2 linked regions of the Acidicapsa ligni genome follow. The protein of the gene in region 2 interacts with the protein of the main gene of each other region in a pairwise test. Links are inferred from orthologs where the notes say so. Each region holds a gene or a part of one and is shown on either strand. Other genes may lie near its edges.

What was found.
Region 1: the proteins of OHL19_RS17185 (region 2) and rlmB interact in binary tests that used the Escherichia coli proteins (3 or more experiments, as listed by UniProt). The link is inferred for Acidicapsa ligni from one-to-one orthologs.

The regions. Positions count from the first base shown.
Region 1 is NZ_JAGSYG010000001.1:767,314-776,849, reverse strand. Bases 2,634-5,519 are described here. They hold rlmB (23S rRNA (guanosine(2251)-2'-O)-methyltransferase RlmB), read right to left. Parts: upstream 4,537-5,519; coding sequence 3,730-4,536; downstream 2,634-3,729. Other genes in these bases: OHL19_RS03020 (hypothetical protein), read left to right, coding at 5,392-5,519; OHL19_RS03025 (RNA polymerase sigma factor), read left to right, coding at 4,689-5,315; OHL19_RS03035 (M1 aminopeptidase family protein), read right to left, coding at 2,634-3,604. In the rest of the region: purD (phosphoribosylamine--glycine ligase), read left to right, coding at 1-580; OHL19_RS03040 (SGNH/GDSL hydrolase family protein), read left to right, coding at 583-1,437; more of OHL19_RS03035, read right to left, coding at 1,592-2,633; more of OHL19_RS03020, read left to right, coding at 5,520-5,784; OHL19_RS03015 (zinc ribbon domain-containing protein), read left to right, coding at 5,903-6,430; OHL19_RS03010 (LytR/AlgR family response regulator transcription factor), read left to right, coding at 6,503-7,327; OHL19_RS03005 (hypothetical protein), read left to right, coding at 7,379-7,549; OHL19_RS03000 (ferredoxin--NADP reductase), read right to left, coding at 7,565-8,395; OHL19_RS02995 (acyltransferase family protein), read right to left, coding at 8,526-9,536. UniProt on the Escherichia coli protein: Specifically methylates the ribose of guanosine 2251 in 23S rRNA.
Region 2 is NZ_JAGSYG010000005.1:65,676-75,271, reverse strand. Bases 3,037-5,982 are described here. They hold OHL19_RS17185 (NAD(P)H-hydrate dehydratase), read right to left. Parts: upstream 5,372-5,982; coding sequence 3,701-5,371; downstream 3,037-3,700. Other genes in these bases: OHL19_RS17180 (HlyD family secretion protein), read right to left, coding at 5,590-5,982; tsaE (tRNA (adenosine(37)-N6)-threonylcarbamoyltransferase complex ATPase subunit type 1 TsaE), read right to left, coding at 3,249-3,704; OHL19_RS17195 (trans-sulfuration enzyme family protein), read left to right, coding at 3,037-3,136. Outside these bases: OHL19_RS17210 (VWA domain-containing protein), read left to right, coding at 1-303; OHL19_RS17205 (PLP-dependent cysteine synthase family protein), read left to right, coding at 565-1,518; OHL19_RS17200 (carboxypeptidase-like regulatory domain-containing protein), read left to right, coding at 1,515-1,892; more of OHL19_RS17195, read left to right, coding at 1,988-3,036; more of OHL19_RS17180, read right to left, coding at 5,983-6,822; OHL19_RS17175 (TolC family protein), read right to left, coding at 6,825-8,291; OHL19_RS17170 (sigma-70 RNA polymerase sigma factor region 4 domain-containing protein), read right to left, coding at 8,471-9,076; ppk1 (polyphosphate kinase 1), read left to right, coding at 9,411-9,596. UniProt on the Escherichia coli protein: Bifunctional enzyme that catalyzes the epimerization of the S- and R-forms of NAD(P)HX and the dehydration of the S-form of NAD(P)HX at the expense of ADP, which is converted to AMP.

The sequences.
Region 1 (9,536 bases), on a different replicon or contig from region 2:
GATGCAGGAGTGGGTGATGCATCATATTGCCCGGCCTGCGATTGCGGGGATGGCTTCGGAGGACACTCCTTTTGTGGGGGTGTTGTATATCGGGCTGATGATGACGGCTCGCGGACCGCAGGTGCTGGAGTTCAATGCACGGTTTGGCGATCCGGAGACACAGGCGATTCTGATGCGGCTGGATTGCGAGACGGGTTGCCACCTGGTGGACGCGATGGAGGCTTGCATCGATGGGCGGCTTTCGGAGACGGAGTTTCGGTGGAAGCCGGGTGCCAGCGCCTGCGTGATTGCCAGTTCGGGCGGGTATCCGGGGAGCTATGAAACGGGGCTGGAGATTACGGGCCTGGAGCAGGCGGCGAAGGTTAAGGGCGTGCAGGTGTTTCACTCTGGGACGACGCTGGCTGGAGGCAAGTTATACACCAACGGAGGCCGCGTGCTGGGGGTGACTGCGGCTGCGCCATCGCTGCGCGAGGCGCTGGATCTGGCGTATGAGGCGATGGGTAAGATTCATTTTGACGGAATCTACTATCGGCACGATATCGGGCACAGGGCTTTGAACAAATCCAAGAATGAGAGATAGCCATGCGTTGGTTTTTGAATGAGGGCGGGAACGAATCCGGGCGGTATGTTCATCCATTTCGTTTTGGTGCGTTTGTGGCGGCTGCGGTTTTTACCGGGATGCTGACTGCTACGTCAGGGCTTGCGCAGCAAACTCCACCGCCTGTTTCGCAGGCACCGGCGGCGGCTGCGCCACAGCGTCCTCACCTGGTTGAACCGCCGACGGACTGGCCGAATATGAAGCGATTTCATGATGCGGATGTAGCATTACCTGCTGCAGCTGCGGGTGAAGAGCGGGTTGTGTTCATGGGCGACTCCATCACGGAGTCGTGGCTGCACAGTGGCATTCCAGAGGCACAGCGGACGGCGGCTACGGACCCTGGATTTTTTCCTGGAAAGCCGTACGTGAATCGCGGCATCAGCGGGCAGACTACGCCGCAGATGCTGGTGCGTTTTCGCCAGGATGTGGTGGAACTGAAGCCGCGCGTGGTGGTGATTCTGGCGGGGATTAACGATGTTGCGGGGAATACGGGTGATATGACTCCGGAGCAGACGGAGGACAACTTTGCGTCGATGGCCGACCTGGCTCATGCCAACGACATCAAGGTGGTGCTTTGCTCGATTCTGCCGGCCTTTGATTTTCCCTGGAAGCCGGGGCGCGAGCCTGCTCCGAAGGTGATTGCATTGAATGCCTGGATCAAGGCGTATGCGGCCAGTCACGGTTATACGTATGTCGATTTTTATTCGGCAATGGTGGATTCGCGGGGCGGTCTTCCGGCCACGTTGAGCCGTGATGGGGTGCATCCGAATAAGGCTGGGTACGACATTATGAATCCGCTGGTGGAGGCGGGGATCGCCAAGGCGCTGGGCAGGGAATAAGTCCGCATCGATTCGAGTGTTTCTACTATTGCTATGAATCAGACTGGACTGGCGACGGCGTAGCTTTTCATCATGAAAAGCTACGCCGTCAGTCGTTGCGCAAATATTGCGATAGCAGAATACCCCGCCAGGAGAAATGCTTTAGTTGGGCGTGTTAGTTCGGCGTGGCGGCTTCGATTAGTTTGCTGTGGATGGTGGCCTGGGTTTCGGGGATGGCGCCGTCGTTGAGGCGGACTTCCGAGGGGATGCCCTGGAGCAGGATGCGCTGCACTGTTTTAGAGCGGGCCTGGAGGACTACGCGCTGGGTGACGCTGGCGGTGTCGCTGATGACCTGAATGGGGGCTTCGACGGCGACGTAACCGTTGTTGGCAACGTTGACTGCGACCAGATACGAACCGGGAACAGAGGCGGCACTGGAGAAGACACTCTCGATGGAGAGGTCAGGCAGACCTTTGTCGGCGTAGACCCAGTCGGCGAAGAACCATCCGAGGTTGCGGCGTTGGCCGGCTTGTTCGATGAGTGTTTCGAAATACTCCGGTTTGGTGTCGGCTGCGGGGTCGTAGGCGCGCAGGGCTGCCGACAGGGTTGCGTCGCTGACCAGATCGCGAAGCATCCAGAAGACGTAAGCGGCCTTGGTGCGGTAGTAGACGGGCGAGATGCAGGCGGTGAGCGGCTGACCGTCGCCTTCGCCGGGACTGGCGGGTTCGGCGAGGGTGAGAGCGGCGCGGGAGCCGTCGAGTGTGGCGAGGGCGCGTTCCCGGCCCTGCTGTTTTTCAATCCAGAGAGTGCCCATGAAGTGGGCTACGCCTTCGCTGAGCCAGGCTCGCGGCGAGAGCACCCAGGCGTGGGTGAGGGCATGGGCCATGAGACCGTCGAGAACTTCAGGAGTGGCGGCTCGGATCGGGGTGGCGAGCATGGCTCCGGTTTCAAAGGGGACGTCGGCTGGATCGGGAAGGTCGAGGATGGTGAGCTGCGAGCGCGGGCGCTGACCGAGCCAGCCCTGGAGAAACGGGATGACTTCGGTGGCTGCTTCATTCCAGGCGGCGATGTTGGGTGTGGATTCCGGGCGCGTCCAGAGGGTGATGTTTGGGCCTTCGCTACTGCTGCGGCTGGCGAGGAATAGGCTGGGAGCTTCGAAGCCGAGAATTGCGTCGTCGACATGGGCGGTTGAAACGGTGGCAACTGAGGCGTCGGCTCCAAGGGTCTGGGACAAAGCGGCTGGACGGCCATTGATCAGGGCGACGTTGGGAGCCTGGCCCGGGGGTGTTTCGACGGTGAGCGCCAGGCGGAAATGGGCTCCGGCGCTGCGGAGTTTGTGAGTGCCGATTTCATCGAAGAGGCGCGCGCCATCGCCGAGGATGACGGGGACGGATGAGACGGGATACCAAACGACGTTGCCGAAGCCGCGGAGGCCGGTGAAGTCGATGCCGATGCGATCCCAGTCGGAGTGAGCAGCGACATCGTCGGGGGTTCCGATGGCGAGAAGACGCTTGGCGGACTGGGCAATGATGCCGGAGTAGGTTACGTCCAATTGCAGGCTGGCACCGGGGGCGAGCGGGGCGGACGGGGTGATGGCTGCCTCGTGAAGCTGGCCGGTGTGGTCCGCGTCGGAGTTCAGAACGGCCTGGGTGAAGGGCATCTGACGTCCGTTGAGGCGGATGATCTCCCAATCGAGCGTGGAAGAAAGCTGCAGAGGGATGTGGAGGAGCGGCGTTTTGCCGTCGTTGCGCACGGTGACCAGGGCGCGCACGGCGAGGTGGCCTTCAGCGGGGCGGAGGCGGGCGTCGAGGTCGAAATCGGTGTAGGTGAGGGCTGCTCGCTCGGCGTCCTCGGCGGTGGGCTGAGGAGCGATCTTTACTGCTGCCTGCCCTGCTGAGAGATTGCCGGAGGCTTTCAGAGCGTCGGAATTCTGCGGGGCAGGGGTGGTTTGCGGGTTCGCAGGGTCATTGACGTTGTCAACGGTCTGGCCGTTGGAGTCGATGGAACGGGAAAAGAGGACTTTGCCTTTTTTCGCCGCGTCCTGATCGGTCTGCTGGATGGTCTGCGAGGAAACGGGAGGTGTTCCGGTGGAGGTTTGTGCCTGGGATGGATGGGCTGAACTGATTATGGCCACTGCTACGGCGAGAAGCATGGTGGAGACTGCTGCCGGGAAAATGCTTGCTTTCATGATTCTGTTCTCCGGCCTATCCCCTGAGCTGTGAATCTGGCCATCAATGGAGTTTGGATGTTTGTTAGATCCCACCCGAGGTCATGTTCCATGACCTCGGGTGCCTGGCAGATCCGATTCGATACTTACGAACCCAGGCCTTTCTGTTTCTTAGGCTTGGACGCGGCAGTGGGAGATTTGTCTGGAACGCCGGTGGCTGCCTTTTGTTTACTGCGGCGCTGGCGGAAGGCTTCAAAGAGCACCACGGCTCCGGCGGCGGAGACGTTGAGGGAACTGACGCCGCCAGCCATGGGGATGCGCAGGAGATGATCGCAGGTGCGGCGGACGAGTTCGTGGAGACCGTCGCCTTCGCGGCCCATGACCAGGGCGCAGTCGCCGGTGAAGTCGAACTGGTCGTAGTCCATAGTGCCGCGCTCGTCGAGACCGATGATCCAGATGTTCTTACGCTTGAGCTCTTCGAGGGAGCGGACGAGGTTGACGACGCGGGCGATGCGGAGATGCTCCTGGGCTCCGGCGGCGGCCTTGGCGGCTACGGCGCTCAGGGGCGCGGCGCGGCGCTCGGTCATGACCACTGCGTCGACTCCGGCTCCGTCGGCGGAGCGAAGGAGTGCGCCGAGGTTCTGGGGATCTTCAACGCCGTCGAGGGCGAGGACGAGGCGCGGGGTGGCGATGGGTTCCAGAATGTCCTCGATGGTGAGGAACTGCTGGGCGCGAACGATGGCGACGACTCCCTGGTGAGCCGGGGTGTGGGCCATGTCGGTGAGGGTTTCGCGGGGCTCGGTGCGGAGGCGGATTTTGAGGTCGCGGCAGAGGGAGACGATGGCTTCGAGGCGGTCATCGCGGCGTTCGCGGGCTACCAGCACGTGATCGAAGCGGCGTTTGCCCGCTTTGAGCGCCTCTTCGACAGGGTGCAGTCCGTAGAGAATTTGCATATCTTTAGTGTAGATCGTGTGCGATTTCTATGGGCTGGTGATAGTGGATAGAGTCGAACAAAATACTGTTCCTGAAATTATCTTTAAAAAAATATCCACTTTTTGAGAAAAAACTTCGTCCTGGGAGCCGGATTCCGCGTCTACTTGATGTGATGACATCGTTCGCCTCAGCAGCTATCGTCGATTCCGTCAGCGCCCGGGCCGCTCAAGAACTGGTTCGCCAGGAGAGCCTGGCGATTGCCGAGGGTCTGAAACGGCAGGATGTGGGACTGCTTGACGAGCTGATTGTTCGCTATCAGCACCGATTGTTGCGCTACCTGCTGTACCTGACGAGCAATCGCGAGCAGGCTGAGGATTTATTCCAGGAAGTCTGGATGCGGGTTCTGCTGCGCGGTGGTCAGTTCAATGGCAAGGCGCGGTTTGACACGTGGCTGTTTACGGTTGCACGCAACCTGGTGATCGACCTGCGGCGCAAGCGCACGATGTCGAGCCTGGATGAAATGTTCGAGACGGCCGGTGATGAAGACAGGCCGATGGGCATCGAAATTGCGGCGGATGGACCGACGCCTTTCGATCAGTGTTCGAGTGGCGAGGATCGTGACAGACTCACGACGGCGCTTTTGCAAATGGAGCCTTTGTACCGGGAAGTGCTGGTGCTACGGTTCCATGAAGATCTTTCTTTAGAAGAAATTGCAAAAGTTACCCACGCCCCGCTTTCCACGGTAAAATCGCGACTGTATCGTGGATTGGCTTTTATGAAGCCTAAGCTGGCAGATTAGATCCGAATTCCAAGGCCGCACTGGGTCAGCCCGTCCTATCCAGATAAAGGCCACAATCAATAGCGGAGACGGCAGGTTGAGCGCAGCCAAGCAAATTCGAAGCACGGGGCAGGACACTTCCCACGTGGTGGACACCAGTCCGTCTGCGGATTTGCTGAATGCGCTGCATGGGCTGGATGCAAACCGGGAGCGAACCGTAGCCAATCGTACGCGACGAGTGGTGAGGAGTTCTCTGGGTGTTCGACGAGAACAACAGCAGGGAGGAAGCCGCAACCGGGCTGTCGCCCTGGGGTTTGCGCTGCTGGTCCTTGTTCTCATTGCGCCACTGATATGGGAAGTTACGGACAGCCTGATTGCGGGTGAGCATCTGGCCGATCCTGGAAGCCAGCTGAGCCTGTGGGCGTGCATCGTTTGCCCTACGATTCTTGGCGCGGTACTGGTTGCCGGATGGTGGAAAAAGCGATCCTGAGTCATTAAAAATTCAACGATGTCTCTTAGTTGAAATTAGTCGCAACTTCTTTTCGATCTGTGTCGTCTCAAACAGTAGATTTGTATCTTAAATCTGAGTTATGCTGTCCAGATCACTTATGCGCGATCCACAATCCATACCGATTAACGAAGACGCCCAGTTGATTCCGCTCTGGTCAATGATTGTGGCTGGAATCGCGTTTATCGTGGTGGAGTACTATTTCTGGTATGTTCTGCCGTTGCAGCGCCATCATCCGCCGGCCCCACTGGGACTTAGAACTTATATCAATTTGTCCTGGGGGATTCTGGCTTCGCTTTACTTTCTGATGGTGGGATATGTAAGTAAGGATGCGCCACGAAGGTCGATGAGCATGCGGTTCTGGATGCTGATCTGCTTTGTGTTGCCGGGTGGTATCGGCGCGGTGCTCTACTTTCTACTGCGGCTGCCGATCATTTCGAAATGCGCGGCTTGCGGAACGCATGTGCTGAATGATTTTCACTTTTGCCCGCAGTGCAATTATCAGCTTACGGCGAGTTGTGGAAACTGCTTCCGATCGGTGCGCATCACTGATTTGTACTGCACCGGGTGCGGACATGAGCTGGCGGAAGATCAGATGCCTTCGCGTTTGCGTGTCATGGTAGATTAGGCCCCAGTGCCCAATGACATTCCCAAAGACGATTCCTTGCAACCAAGTACGGAGTACGATGCTCAAATCCCCATGCCCATTACTGCGGTCATAGTGGATGACGAGCAACTGGCTCGGGAAGAGCTGAAGTACCTGCTGGATTCCATTGGCAGCGTTGAGATTCTGGCTGAAGGCACGAACGGGATCGAGGCTGTGGACTTGATTGAGGAGCACCAGCCGGACCTGGTTTTTCTGGATGTGCAGATGCCGGGGCTGGACGGTTTTGCCGTCCTGAAGCAACTGGTCGATCAACGGGCGATGGAGCGGTTGCCGCAGATCGTCTTTGCCACTGCTTACGATCAGTACGCGGTTCGCGCCTTTGATGTGAACGCGGTGGATTACCTACTGAAACCGTTCGATCGCAACAGAATCTTGCAGACAGTGGATCGGGCGCGGGCGCGCATCCTGGAGAACAGCCAGGATGAACCACCCTCAAAGGCCGAGACGGATCGCCGCGAGACGGAGATGGATGCGCTGCTGCAGTTGCTGAACCGACAGCAAAATTCAACGCGTGCCAGTGCGCCGAGCAAGCTGATTGTGCAGGTGCAGAGCCGATTGCTGCTGGTGGACCAGGCGGAGATTTGTTTTGCAGCAATTGAGGATGGAACGATTCGCGTGGTGACGCCTTCGGTGGAGGGCCACTCCAAGTGCAGGACGCTGGAAGATCTGCTGGAGCTGCTTGACCCGAATTTGTTCTGGAGAGCGCACCGGGGATTTGTGGTGAATATCAATCACATTCGCGAAGTGGTGCCGTGGTTCAAGTCGAGCTACCAGTTGCGCATGGATGATCGCAAGCAGACGGAGATTCCGGTGAGCCGGGCGCAAACGAAGAGATTACGCGAACTATTTAATCTTTAGGATCCTGAAAGCCTTGGCGTTTCTCTAAGATAAGAGACCGAGGTTGACCTTGTGGGACTTGTAAATTTTATTACGCGCGGATTTATCGACTTCTTTGGGATTACCCATCCGACACCAAAACAAGAGCGACAGGCGGCGTGGTTTATCTGTGGACTGCTGGTTTTGATTATCGTGGTCGCAGCGCTGGTGTTTGGTCTGATCGTGATGGTGGTTGGACGATAGAGCCCGATCGAAGGCTTAGTCGTAGCGCTCGAAGATGATTTGTTTTTTGTGCCAGCCGAAGCTGGTGAGGCGCTCACGAACCCCGGCGACCATGTTATTCAGACCGCAGATATAGGTGTGAATATCGAAGACCTGAGCCTGCGGGATGGAGGCTTCGGCTGCGACTACGTCCTGCACTACAGAAGCGAGTGCGATGGGCGATTCTCCACCGGACGGGCTGCGCTTTTCTATGATCGCGTCGAGATGCTCCTGCACGTAACCGCGTGGTCCTGACCACTCTTCATGAGCGCGGCTCAGGGTGGCGATGTAGTGAAAGTTCGAGTGGCGCGCGGCGATGCTTTCGAAATACTCGCGGTAGTAGATTTCGCTTTCGTAGCGGGTGCCGTAGACGAGCCAGATCTGCTTGCCTTCGCTTCGGTCCAATCCTGCATCGGGGCCTTGGTCGGGAAAGAGCCATTGCGTAAAGCCGCGCATGGGCGCGATGCCGGTGCCGGTGGCGACGAAGATGGAGTCGGTGACCGGGGACTTGAGCACGAAGTGGCCGTGCGGTCCATGCACCTGAACGGTGTCGCCTATGTTCAGATCGATAAGGTAATTGGAAAAGAAGCCGCCCTCGACGCGATTGACGCAGAGGTCGAATTGATTTCCGTTGGCTGCAGAGGCGATCGAGTAGGCGCGAGTCTGAACCTTGCCGTTTGGATCGGGCGCTACCGCAGACAGAAACTGGCCAGGCGCCAGATCGAAGTCAGGCAGTTCGTCGATCACGAATTCCAGGTGAAAGCACTGGGCTGATTCGGAGATGCAGACTTTACTCAGAAGACGGGCGGTGTATGTGGGACGGGCCAATTGAGGTTCTCGCTTAAAGAAGAAGTAAGGCCAGTTGCGAGCCTGAGCGGTGCCACGATCGATTCCATTATAAAACGTTTCAGATCGAGCAATTAGCTATAAAAGTGGGACAGTTTGTGGATGAACCGCCTCAAGCACCCCGATTTTTCAAGCTGAGGTATTTTCGCACTGGAATGTCGTAAAGCACCATTACCAGGTAAGCAAAGCCGACCATTCCAAGGACTCCGCTGGTAACGACTAATGCCAGGTGTGCCGAGTCGGGCTTGTAGGTGCTGTAGTAGTTTCCAAAGATCCAGATCACTGCGTAGTGCGTCATGTAGAGCGGGTAGGACAGGTTGCCTGCGAAGGTGCAGAGCTTTTCTGAAAATGGCGTCAGTGTGGCCCCGGCACCCAGCACGATCAGGAGTGGAAAGTAAAAGAGAACCACGACCGCTTCCCGTACCCAGCCTCCGTTGGCATACGGCATGACGAACGCCAGCAACAGCAATACGGATAGAACGCTGAAGCCGAGCTTTGAGCGGATGATCCATTTGGAGCGGTACACAAGCAGGCCAGCCAGGAATGAATACGCTACCCGTACGCCGCCATGCCAGAAGGTATGTCCGCTCCAGCCGCCGGAGAGCGCACCGGCCTGGTAGCCCACGACACAAAGTGCAATCGCGGCGCATACGGTAAGAAAGACTAACCAGCGCTGGCTGAACCGGAACACGATGACGGCGTAGAAGATATTCGCTACGTACTCCCAGAACAGCGACCAGGACGGAGCGTTCAGGCTAAACAGATTGAACGCGCGCTCCTGCATCGCGGGGTAGGGAATGAGAAAAATCGAAGCCAGAAACATGAGCGCGATGCGGCTTGCGCTATAGGCCAGAGGGTCTTTCGCAAATGGGTCGAAGAGCAAGGCGATCAAGCCAAGCATTGACCCCAGAATTACCATTGGGTGCAGGCGTATCAGCCTGGCTTTAAAGAATGCCCAGAGACCCATCGTGCCGACGCGATCATCGTAGGCGTAGCCGATCACAAATCCGGACAGACAGAAGAAGAAATCTACAGCTAGAAAGCCATGTCCGATGAAGAGCTTGCTGTAGTTGTAAATCGCCATTTCCATGAAGTGGAAGGTGACTACTGCCAGAGCCGCCAC
Region 2 (9,596 bases):
GGCGAAACCGGCGGCATCGCCTTTTTTCCCAAATCACTCGATCAAGTCGATGAAATCGCAGCCGAAGTTGCCCGCGACATTCGCAGCCAATACACCCTCGGCTACCACTCCACCAAGCCGAGCACCGAGCCAGGATTCCGCAAAATTACCGTGCTCGCCCAGGCCAAAGGCGAAGGCAAACTCGTTGTCCGCACCCGCACCGGCTACTTCCCCACAGTAAAGAACGGCGCAACCCCCGGCAGCACAAAGCCACCAGCTTCGACCACACCACCCACTCCAACAGACCCTCCCAGCAGCAATTAACGCCGTCGCCCTTTCCCTTGCTGTTACCGTTGCCCTTGCTGTTGCCCTTGCTTTTGCTGTTGCCGTTGCTTTTCTGTCTGTCATTCCCGAAGGGAATCTGCTGTTAGCTGTTGCCTCTGCCGTTGCCCCCGCCCTTGCCCTTCTGTCTGTCATTCCCGCAGGGAATCTGCTTCCCCCACTCCAACCCAAAAGACAACTACCCCAAACCGACCCACACCCAAAAGCCGCCAGAATCCTCCAGTACGATAAACTGAATACCTTATGTCTTCAGCAAGCACAACATCATCGACTTTGCGCATTGCCGATGACATCACCCAACTTGTCGGCTCCACGCCCATGCTGCGCCTGGGACGCATCGCACCCTCAACGACAGCCGGAATCTTCGCCAAGCTCGAATTTCTCAATCCCGGCGGCAGCATTAAAGATCGCGCTGCCCTGGGCATGATTCTCGACGCCGAAGCACGCGGCCTGTTGCGTCCCGGCTCGACAATCATCGAAGCCACCGCAGGCAACACCGGCGTTGGACTGGCCCTGATCGGCGTCAATCGCGGTTATAAGGTTCTGCTCTTCGTTCCCGAGGGCTTTGCCGAAGAGAAATGCATCCTCATGCGTGGCTTCGGCGCCGAAGTGCATCGCACCCCGGAAGAAGAAGGCATGGGCGGAGCAATCCGCCGCGCCCGCGATGCCTCAGCCAACATTCCCGGAGCTTTCGTAGCCCTTCAGTTTCAAAATCAATCCAACCCCGACTACCACCACGACACAACTGCACAGGAAATATGGGAGCAGATGGAAGGCCGGATCGACGGCTTCGTAGCCGGTGTCGGCTCAGGCGGAACCTTCAGCGGAATCGCCCGCTTCCTGAAGGAAAAAGATCCATCCATCTTCACCCTCGCCGTCGAAACGCAGGGCTCGATTCTGCAAGGTGGCCCGGTCGGCAAACATAAGGTAGAAGGCATCGGCGTCAGCTTCATTCCGGAAACCTTCCACCGCCAGTATTGCGATCGTATCGTCGCCGTCAGCGATGACAACGCCTTCACGATGGTCAAGCGCCTTGCCGCAGAAGAAGGCCTGCTCGGCGGCTCCAGCTCCGGCGCAATCGTTCATGCTGCAGCCGCGCTCGCCACCGAATTAGGCCCCGGCAAACGCATCGCAATCGTCATCCCCGACTCTGCCGAACGCTATCTCTCCAAGAACATCTTTAACGGTGGACTATGAAAATGCTGTCGAAAGCATTGCGATCTTTATTCGCATGCGCGTTGCTTGCAGGCTCCATCTCTGCACTACAGGCTCAAGAGCCGGTCATTCATCAGAAACCGATCCACATGCGCCATTTGAACGGGCTCGTCATCGACCGTACCGGTATATCGCTACCCTATGCCGAGGTTGTGTTACTCGATGCCAAAGATAGCCATCCACTGGCATCGACCTTCGCCGACGGCAACGGAAAGTTTGCCTTTGAAGACAGAAAGCGCGGCCAGCATCTGGAAATTCGCGCAACCCTCAAGGGCTTCAGACCTGTTCAATACGAGATCGCAATTACACGCTTTGGTGCAACGCGGATTCGTATCCTGCTTCCGGCCGCAGCTTGAATGCGCACCCTGCCCCCCTCGGCCATTGCCTTCATCAGCCATAACAAGTCGGCCACGATAAGCTAAAGAGTTGCCACCCAGCGCCAGGAGTCTTCATGTCTGAACACAAATACGCCACGCTTGCCGTCCATGCCGGACAATACCCCGACCCACAGACCGGATCGGTCAATGTCCCCATCTATCTCTCATCGACCTTTGAACTGAACGGCATCGGCAGCGACAAAGGCTGGGACTATTCGCGTGGCGGCAATCCTACCCGCGACCGTCTTGAAGAAGCACTTGCCGCCCTTGAAGGCGGCGCAAACGCCAAGGTCTTCGGCAGCGGCATGGCTGCAATCACCGCGCTCGTCGCACCGCTGCATACCGGCGATCACGTCATCTGCTCGCACAATGTCTATGGCGGCACGGCACGGCTTCTCGATCAGGTCATTCAGAACTACGGCATCCAGATCGAGTATGTCGATCTCACCAACCTGGATGCTCTCGCCGCAGCACTCAAGCCCTCCACTAGGCTGGTCCACGTCGAGACGCCGACCAACCCGCTGATGCAGCTCACCGACATTCGTGCTGTATCCGAGCTTGCCCACAGCCGCGGAGCCGAAGTCAGCGTCGACAACACCTTCTTGTCGCCCGCCCTGCAAAGCCCCCTGGCGCTCGGAGCGGATATCGTCATGCACTCGACGACCAAGTTCCTCAATGGACACTCCGACGGCCTCGGCGGTGTCCTGGTCGGCAGCAAGCCGGAACACGCAACTCGCTTTCACCTGATTCAAAAAGCAATGGGCGGCATTCTTTCGCCATTTGAAAGCTTCCTCGTCCTCCGCGGCATCAAGACGCTGCCTCTGCGTATGAAGCAGCATGAAGAAAACGGCCGCGCCCTTGCCGAATTCCTCTCGACGCACCCAAAAGTCCAGAAGATCTTCTATCCCGGCCTCAAGTCGCATCCGCAGCACGAGCTCGCAGTACGTCAGCAGAAGGGCTTCGGCTCCATGATGACCTTGGAGCTGGGCTCCCGCGAGGCCGTCGGACGCGTCCTCGGTGCGGTCAAGCTCTTCCTCAATGCAGAGTCGTTAGGCGGCGTCGAATCGCTGGCCTCCCACTCCGCCACCACAACCCACGCCGCGCTCACCGAAGAGCGTCGTCAGGCCATCGGAATCACACAAGGCCTGCTGCGTCTCTCTGTCGGTATCGAAGATAAAGACGACCTGATCGCCGACCTGACCCAGGCTCTGGCAGCAGTCTAAGCTCAACCGCAAAAAGCCCGTCTGCACTTCGATATCTCATGTATATCGAAGTGCAGACGGGCTTTTACGTTTCTCTGCCTATATTGCCCTGCCTATATTTCCCAGGCAGGATCTAGTTCAGCCTTACCACGACCTTGCGCGTATCCCCACCCTCTGAAGTGATGGTGATCTCGCCGTCAGCACGCTTGCGGATGCTCTTGAATTTTTCTCCCCACTCGATCAGCACCAGCGCATCCGGGGTCAGCATCTCATCCAGCCCAAGCGAATCAAGCTGGCGCTCGGCATCGAGCCGATACAGATCAAGATGCAACAGCTTGATCGGCTTGCCATCCAGTGAGCCGGAGTATTCATGGACCAGCGTGAACGTTGGGCTTGTGACCTCATCCGAGTCAGCAGCTCCAAGCGCGGTCGCGATTCCCTTGACCAGCGTGGTCTTGCCCGCACCCAAATCGCCCGTCAGAATAAGCAGCCGCGGCGGCGTAAGCAGAGCCGCCAATTTGCGCCCGATGGCGATGGTTCCTGCGCTGGATTTTGTCTCGTATTCGTGGACCGTGGGCTCTTTGCTCATCTCACTCCTGGAGTATCTAAACCGCCAAAATCGGCGGGTAATCCCTGCAACCAACCATACCCGGAACCGAGACGAAAATCATAGGAAAACGGGCGAAAGCGAAACGCTTTGTCGAGATAGGCCAGCGAATCCGTCGCCAGCAACGTGTGCTGATCATGTTGGCGAACCGTGATGTCCGCCGCCAGCCCATGTAAGTAGACAGCCGCTTCCACCGCCCGCTTAGGATTCTTCGGATGCTGGCCGAGCAGGCTGGCGACAAAGCCCGTCAGCAAGTCACCGCTGCCCCCCTTGGCCATTCCCGGATTCCCGGTCGTATTCACCGCCACCGAACCATCTGGATGCGCAATCAGCGTTCGAGCCCCTTTGAGCACAAGAATCACGCCGTATTTGGCCGAGAAATCGCGGGCGACCTTCAGCCTGTCCGCCTGCACCTGCTTCGTCGTCAGCCCGGTCAGCCGCGCCATTTCGCCAGGGTGCGGAGTCAGAACCATCGTCCGATCTTTCGCCAGCTCGATCAGCTTTTCCGGCTGCCGTGCGATGGCGTTCAAAGCATCGGCATCGACAACAGCCGGAATACGCGTTGCAGCCAACAGGCCTAACGCAAACTCGACTGCCTCGGGGGTTTCGCCAAGGCCGGGCCCGATGGCAAGAACCGTGATCTTATTCAGCAGCGTTTTGAGATTTTCAGCTTCCAGATTCTTCGCCGAAATCTGCCCGGTTTCATCTGCAATTAGCGCATGCGTCATCAACTCCGGCGCGAGCGCGGCCACCAGCGAAAGCACAGATGGAGACACCGCAGCCGTAACCAGGCCAGCGCCCGTTCGCAGAGCTGCCAGCGCGGTCATGCCCGGCGCGCCCGATTTACCCGGACTGCCGCCGACTACCAGCACATGGCCGTACATCCCCTTGTTCGAATCGACCGTGCGGACCGCTTCTGTAATGGCCTTGGCCGAGCCCGTCCATCGAATATTCAGGCTGGAAACGATTGTTTCTTCAGACGAGCCAATGGATGCTACGACGACCGGCTGATACCAGTAGCGCGTAAGCTGGCTGAAAACGTGGGCCGGCTTGGGAGCCGTAAACGTAATAATGGCGTCTGCGGGGAAAGATAGAAGCGGCTTATTATCAGCATCCGTCGGCTGAAGCTTGACTTCGTCCGCATCCCAGCCAGACGGCAGATCGACTGCCAGCACTGGAGACTTGGCCGCCTGCAGCCAGTTCAGTGCAGCCAGCGGAAGTCCACGCAGGGGCGGTTTGAAGCCCGTGCCGCAGATAGCGTCAAGGACGAGATCAGCCGTAAGCGCTTCAGAATGCCGGGCAAAATCATCCTCGCTCAGGATCGCCTCCGCTGCCAGCAAGTCCAGATGCTCCGTCAGCCATTTCCACGCCGTCGCCGGTTCATCATGCAATCCGGCTGGATCCCCGAGCAGCAATACCGTTACCGCGCAGCCCGATTCAGCGAGCAGGCGAGCAGCTATCATCCCGTCGCCACCGTTGTTCCCACGTCCGCAGAGAACAGTGATGCATCTGGCAGCGGGAAACTGCTGCCGTGCAAACGCTGCGACAGCGCTGGAGGCGGATTGCATCAGTTGCGCGGGTGACAGGCCAAAGCGTTCGCTGGTAGCCCGGTCGCAGGCGTTCATCTCCGCAGCGGAAAGAATCTTCATGATCCTCATCATAGTAGGAGCAGAGGGGATAGATGATCCGTGATGCTCAAGAAGCATACGCAATTTGTGAATGGCAATTTGTAAATATTGAGGACCGCTGAAAAGTTATGCGAATGCAGCTTTCCATCCTCAAGAACAAAGGACGCCATCCGAATAAATGGCGTCCCTTGTTTTGGCATTGATTTTTGATGCTGCGTTCTTGATGCGAAAAGCCCTGCTTAGTCCTTGACGCGAACGTTTGGCTCAACCGAAAGACCCGGACGGAGGAGGTGATGATTATCCTCATCCTTCAGGTCAGTAAAGTCGATGCGAACAGGCACGCGCTGGACGACCTTAACATAGTTGCCAGTCGCGTTCTCCGGCGGAAAGAGCGAGAGAACAGAACCCGTTGCACCGCCGACCTGGGTGACCTTGCCGTGGTACTTGTGACCGGTGGCATCCACATCAATCTCCACCGACTGCCCGGCGGTGATATGCCGAAGCTGGGTTTCCTTGAAGTTGGCGGTAATCCAAAGATCGTCAAGCGAGACCAGCGTCAGAAGATTCTGGCCTGGCGAAATGTTCTGGTTGAGTTCGAGATTTTTGCGGGTAATGATGCCGTTAGACGGGGCCACAATCTTGGTATAGCTCAGATTGAGCTGGGCCTGATCGAGTTGGGCCTGGGCCGCTTTGACCTGGGCCTCGGCCTGCTGAGCACGTGCATGCTGAGCCGCGACCTGTTGAGGACCGGTTTCGGCGGACTTATACGACGCCCTCGATTGGAACTCGCGTTGGTTAGCAACCAGCACGCCCTGCTGTGCGGCTTGCTCGCTGGCAATCGCATCGGCTACATCGGCCTTGGTTGCGTCGGCATTTGCAACGGCAGCATCGTACTGCTGCTTGCTGATCACATCCTTGGCTACCAGGGGCTTGTAACGCTCAAGATCCTGATTGGCCTTGAGGTTGTTAGCCTGTGCCTGCAGAACCTTGGCGTGAGCTGCCTGCACCTGGCTCTGAGCCTGCAGAACCGAGGCCTGCGCGCCGGAAACATCGGCACCCGCGGAACGCAACGTGCTGCCGGTGTTGATCGAGGTAATGGGCACGTTGACGCCAGCGGCGATGGCATTGGCCTTGGCGCTGGCAAGAGCGGCTTCCGCGTTTTCAACGGCAACCTGGTAATCGGCCGGATCGAGCTCGGCGATGACGGCGCCCTTGTCGACATACTGGTTCTCGTCCACGCTGACCTTCAGCACCGTCCCATTGATGCGGGAGCTGACCTGGATAAGATGCCCATTGATCTGGGCGTCATCCGTGTCTTCGGTATAGGTCGAGTGCCAGTAAAAGAGTCCGCCTGCGATCACCAGTACGAGAAGCACGATGATAATCAGGCCACGACGGCTCTTCTTGGGTTGAGCCTCGGGGGCCGCTTTTGTATCCGGCTGGTTGCCGGAGGCTGGAGTAGAGTCCGCCACGTTCACTTACCTCCCAAAAAATCTTTGTAATTCTGCGCCACACCCATCGCACGAGCCAGGTTGAGCTTGGCTACATTGTGCTGGTAGAGGCTGTTGATGTACTGTCCGTTGGCCTGCGCCTGGGACTGCTGAGCCTGAGAAACCGCTAGGTTATCGCTGACACCTGCGGTATAGCGCTGCTGGGCCTCGCTCAGCGCTTCGGTAGAGAGATCGACGTTCGACTTCGAAACCTCCACCTGCTGTTGCGATGAAGCGATATCCAAAAGTGCATCGCGAACATCCGCTTCAATCTGTGCATCCAGATCGCTCTGTTTGTCGCGCTGTTCATCCAACTGCGACTGCGCTACGCCGGCCTCGCCCCGAAACTGAGCTTCCTTAAAGATAGGGATGGTCACGGTGCCAGTTGCATTGCCCGTGCCATGCGAGGTCCGTACGTTAACGCCGATATCGCCATAATCCGCCTCTGCCTTGATGGTAGGCAGACGATCCGCGGTAGCTGCTTTACGTTGATCGACATCGGCAGCGGTAGTTTCAATCGAGGCCGAGCGATCTTTACGATTGGCAAGAGCCTGCTTGATGGCCTCCTGCACATTCGGCTGATCAAAAGCGGAGTAAGGAACCGTATCGGCCAACGTGAATTTTTGCTCCAGCGGCAGACCGATAGTGCGGGCCAGCGCCAGCTTATCCTTTTCCAACTGGTTGCGGGCGACGATCAACTGCTGTTCGAGGCTCTGGTAATCGACTTGGGCACGCAGCACGTCGAGCTTGGGAGAAGTACCAGCAGCGTGGCTATCCGATGCCTGATCGAGAGAAACCTTGGATGTTTTGACCTCAGCCTCGGTCGTGTCGATGCGGGCCTGATCGGCCACCACCAATAGATATGCGTTGCCGACAGTGAGAATCACCATCTGGCGAGAGTCTTCAGCCGAAAGCTGCGCCGCCTTGAAGCTATGCTTCGCGGACATATAAGTGCGCAAAGCATTTAGATTCAGCAAACTCCAGCTCAGGTTGACGCGCAGATCCGTGTATCCGTAAGGACCGATAATGGTGGGGAAACCCGGAATCTTGAGTCCCTCGGCAGCCAGATCGACCTGCGCCAGAGATTCCTTGGCGGAAGCGTCGATGGAGGGCAGCAGGGCCTGGAGTTCCTGAAGGCGCTGACCACGTGTATTCGCCGTCTGGGTGCCGCTAAGCAGCAGGCCCAGATTGTTTTTGAGTCCGCGCTGTACCGCATCGTCGAGGGTCAGCGAAAGGGTGTCTCCCGTCGCTTGCCCTGCGGTGATGCTGCCCTGAAAGTCAGCGCTGGTTGGCGCCGTTGAGCCGCTTAAACCTGGCGGAACAACGGTTTGCGCGATTCCCGGCACAACGATAGCTGTCGCGGCGGCGAGACTTGCCAGCGTAAAGGGTAGAACTCTCCTAAACTGGGCAACGAATGGCTGGAACAGGTTTTGCATTCTGGTTGGCGTCACTCACTCAACTCTTTTTGATGTGCAGGTAATGGATGCATCAGCAGGCCGCGAGGGTTCCGAAACAAATGATCGCAATACCCGCATGGCGATAAAAGCGGCGGAAATGGATCGGAATCCATGAATTTCCACCACTTGAGGACAGCCTGAAGACAGCATTGGACCTTGTGCCTTACCTGGTGCTACCGGGTATTGGATGCGTGGAGAAGCTGAGACGCAAGCGAACAGAGCGCCTGACGAAAACTGCCGCGGACCATATCCGGGGTCCAGTCCTGGGCAATCGGCCCGCCGTGCTCCGCCAGCAGAACGGCGACCTCGACCGACGAAAGAGCGGCTACCGCGCGCAGAACGAAGATCACCCGCAACTGCGGATTGAGCTCTTCGAGCCACTCGCGCAGGCGGTGCGCGTCGGAACCGCTGAGCATCTCTTCCAACTCGGCGTGGCTTACACCAGCAGCATCCAGCTCATCATCTTCAATGCAACTGGACGGGCCGGAGTCTGCCGGAGGTGGAACGAGCCACTCCGGAGTGCGGTGCTGGAGCAGATCGAGCGCTCCGGCAGCCACCGAAATACGGGAAAGATGCTGAATTTCGCATGGATCGCTGGAGACTACATCCGTAGTCGCGACCGTCTGTTCGGCCAGCTCGATGGCCTCTTCGCCTTCGCCGAGCAGCATGGAGCCAATGCGGTAAACGTCGACGGCAACCTTCTCCAGAAGATTGTCTCCGCTTATGGCTGCTGCCGGTGGAACCAGGTTATTTTCCAGAGAGAGATACTCAGAGGACATGAAATCACTCCTTTGCGGACAAGCGCATCGATATACGCGGTGGAAGGCTACCTCCTTATCCTCAGGCTGAGCAGCAAGCTGCGTCAAATGGTTTGTCGCGTCACCGGTGCAAATCCCGTCCCGCGCCTGACGGTTTTCTTGGTGGGTTAACACATCGGCCCTATCCGTTGGGATAAGAGATGAAGGAGCACTCGCGAAACGCCGCCCTCTTTTCCCTGAGCGATTGTGCATTGCCGGGAAGTGTTGAAAGAACTAGACTTTGGAACACGGCGGCGGTCAATCCGGATCGTATTTATTTCAGACGGCAGACGAGAAGCTGGGAGATTGCAAATTCATGGTTAAGAATACGCAGCACAAGAAGCTTTTTGCAGGCCGCGACAAGTCGTGGATACAGTTCAACCGGCGCGTTCTGGAAGAGGCGTCGGACGCCACCAACCCGATCCTGGAGCGCGTGAAGTTTCTCGCAATCACCGGCAGCAACCTCGATGAGTATGTGGAGATTCGCCTCGCCGGACTGCTG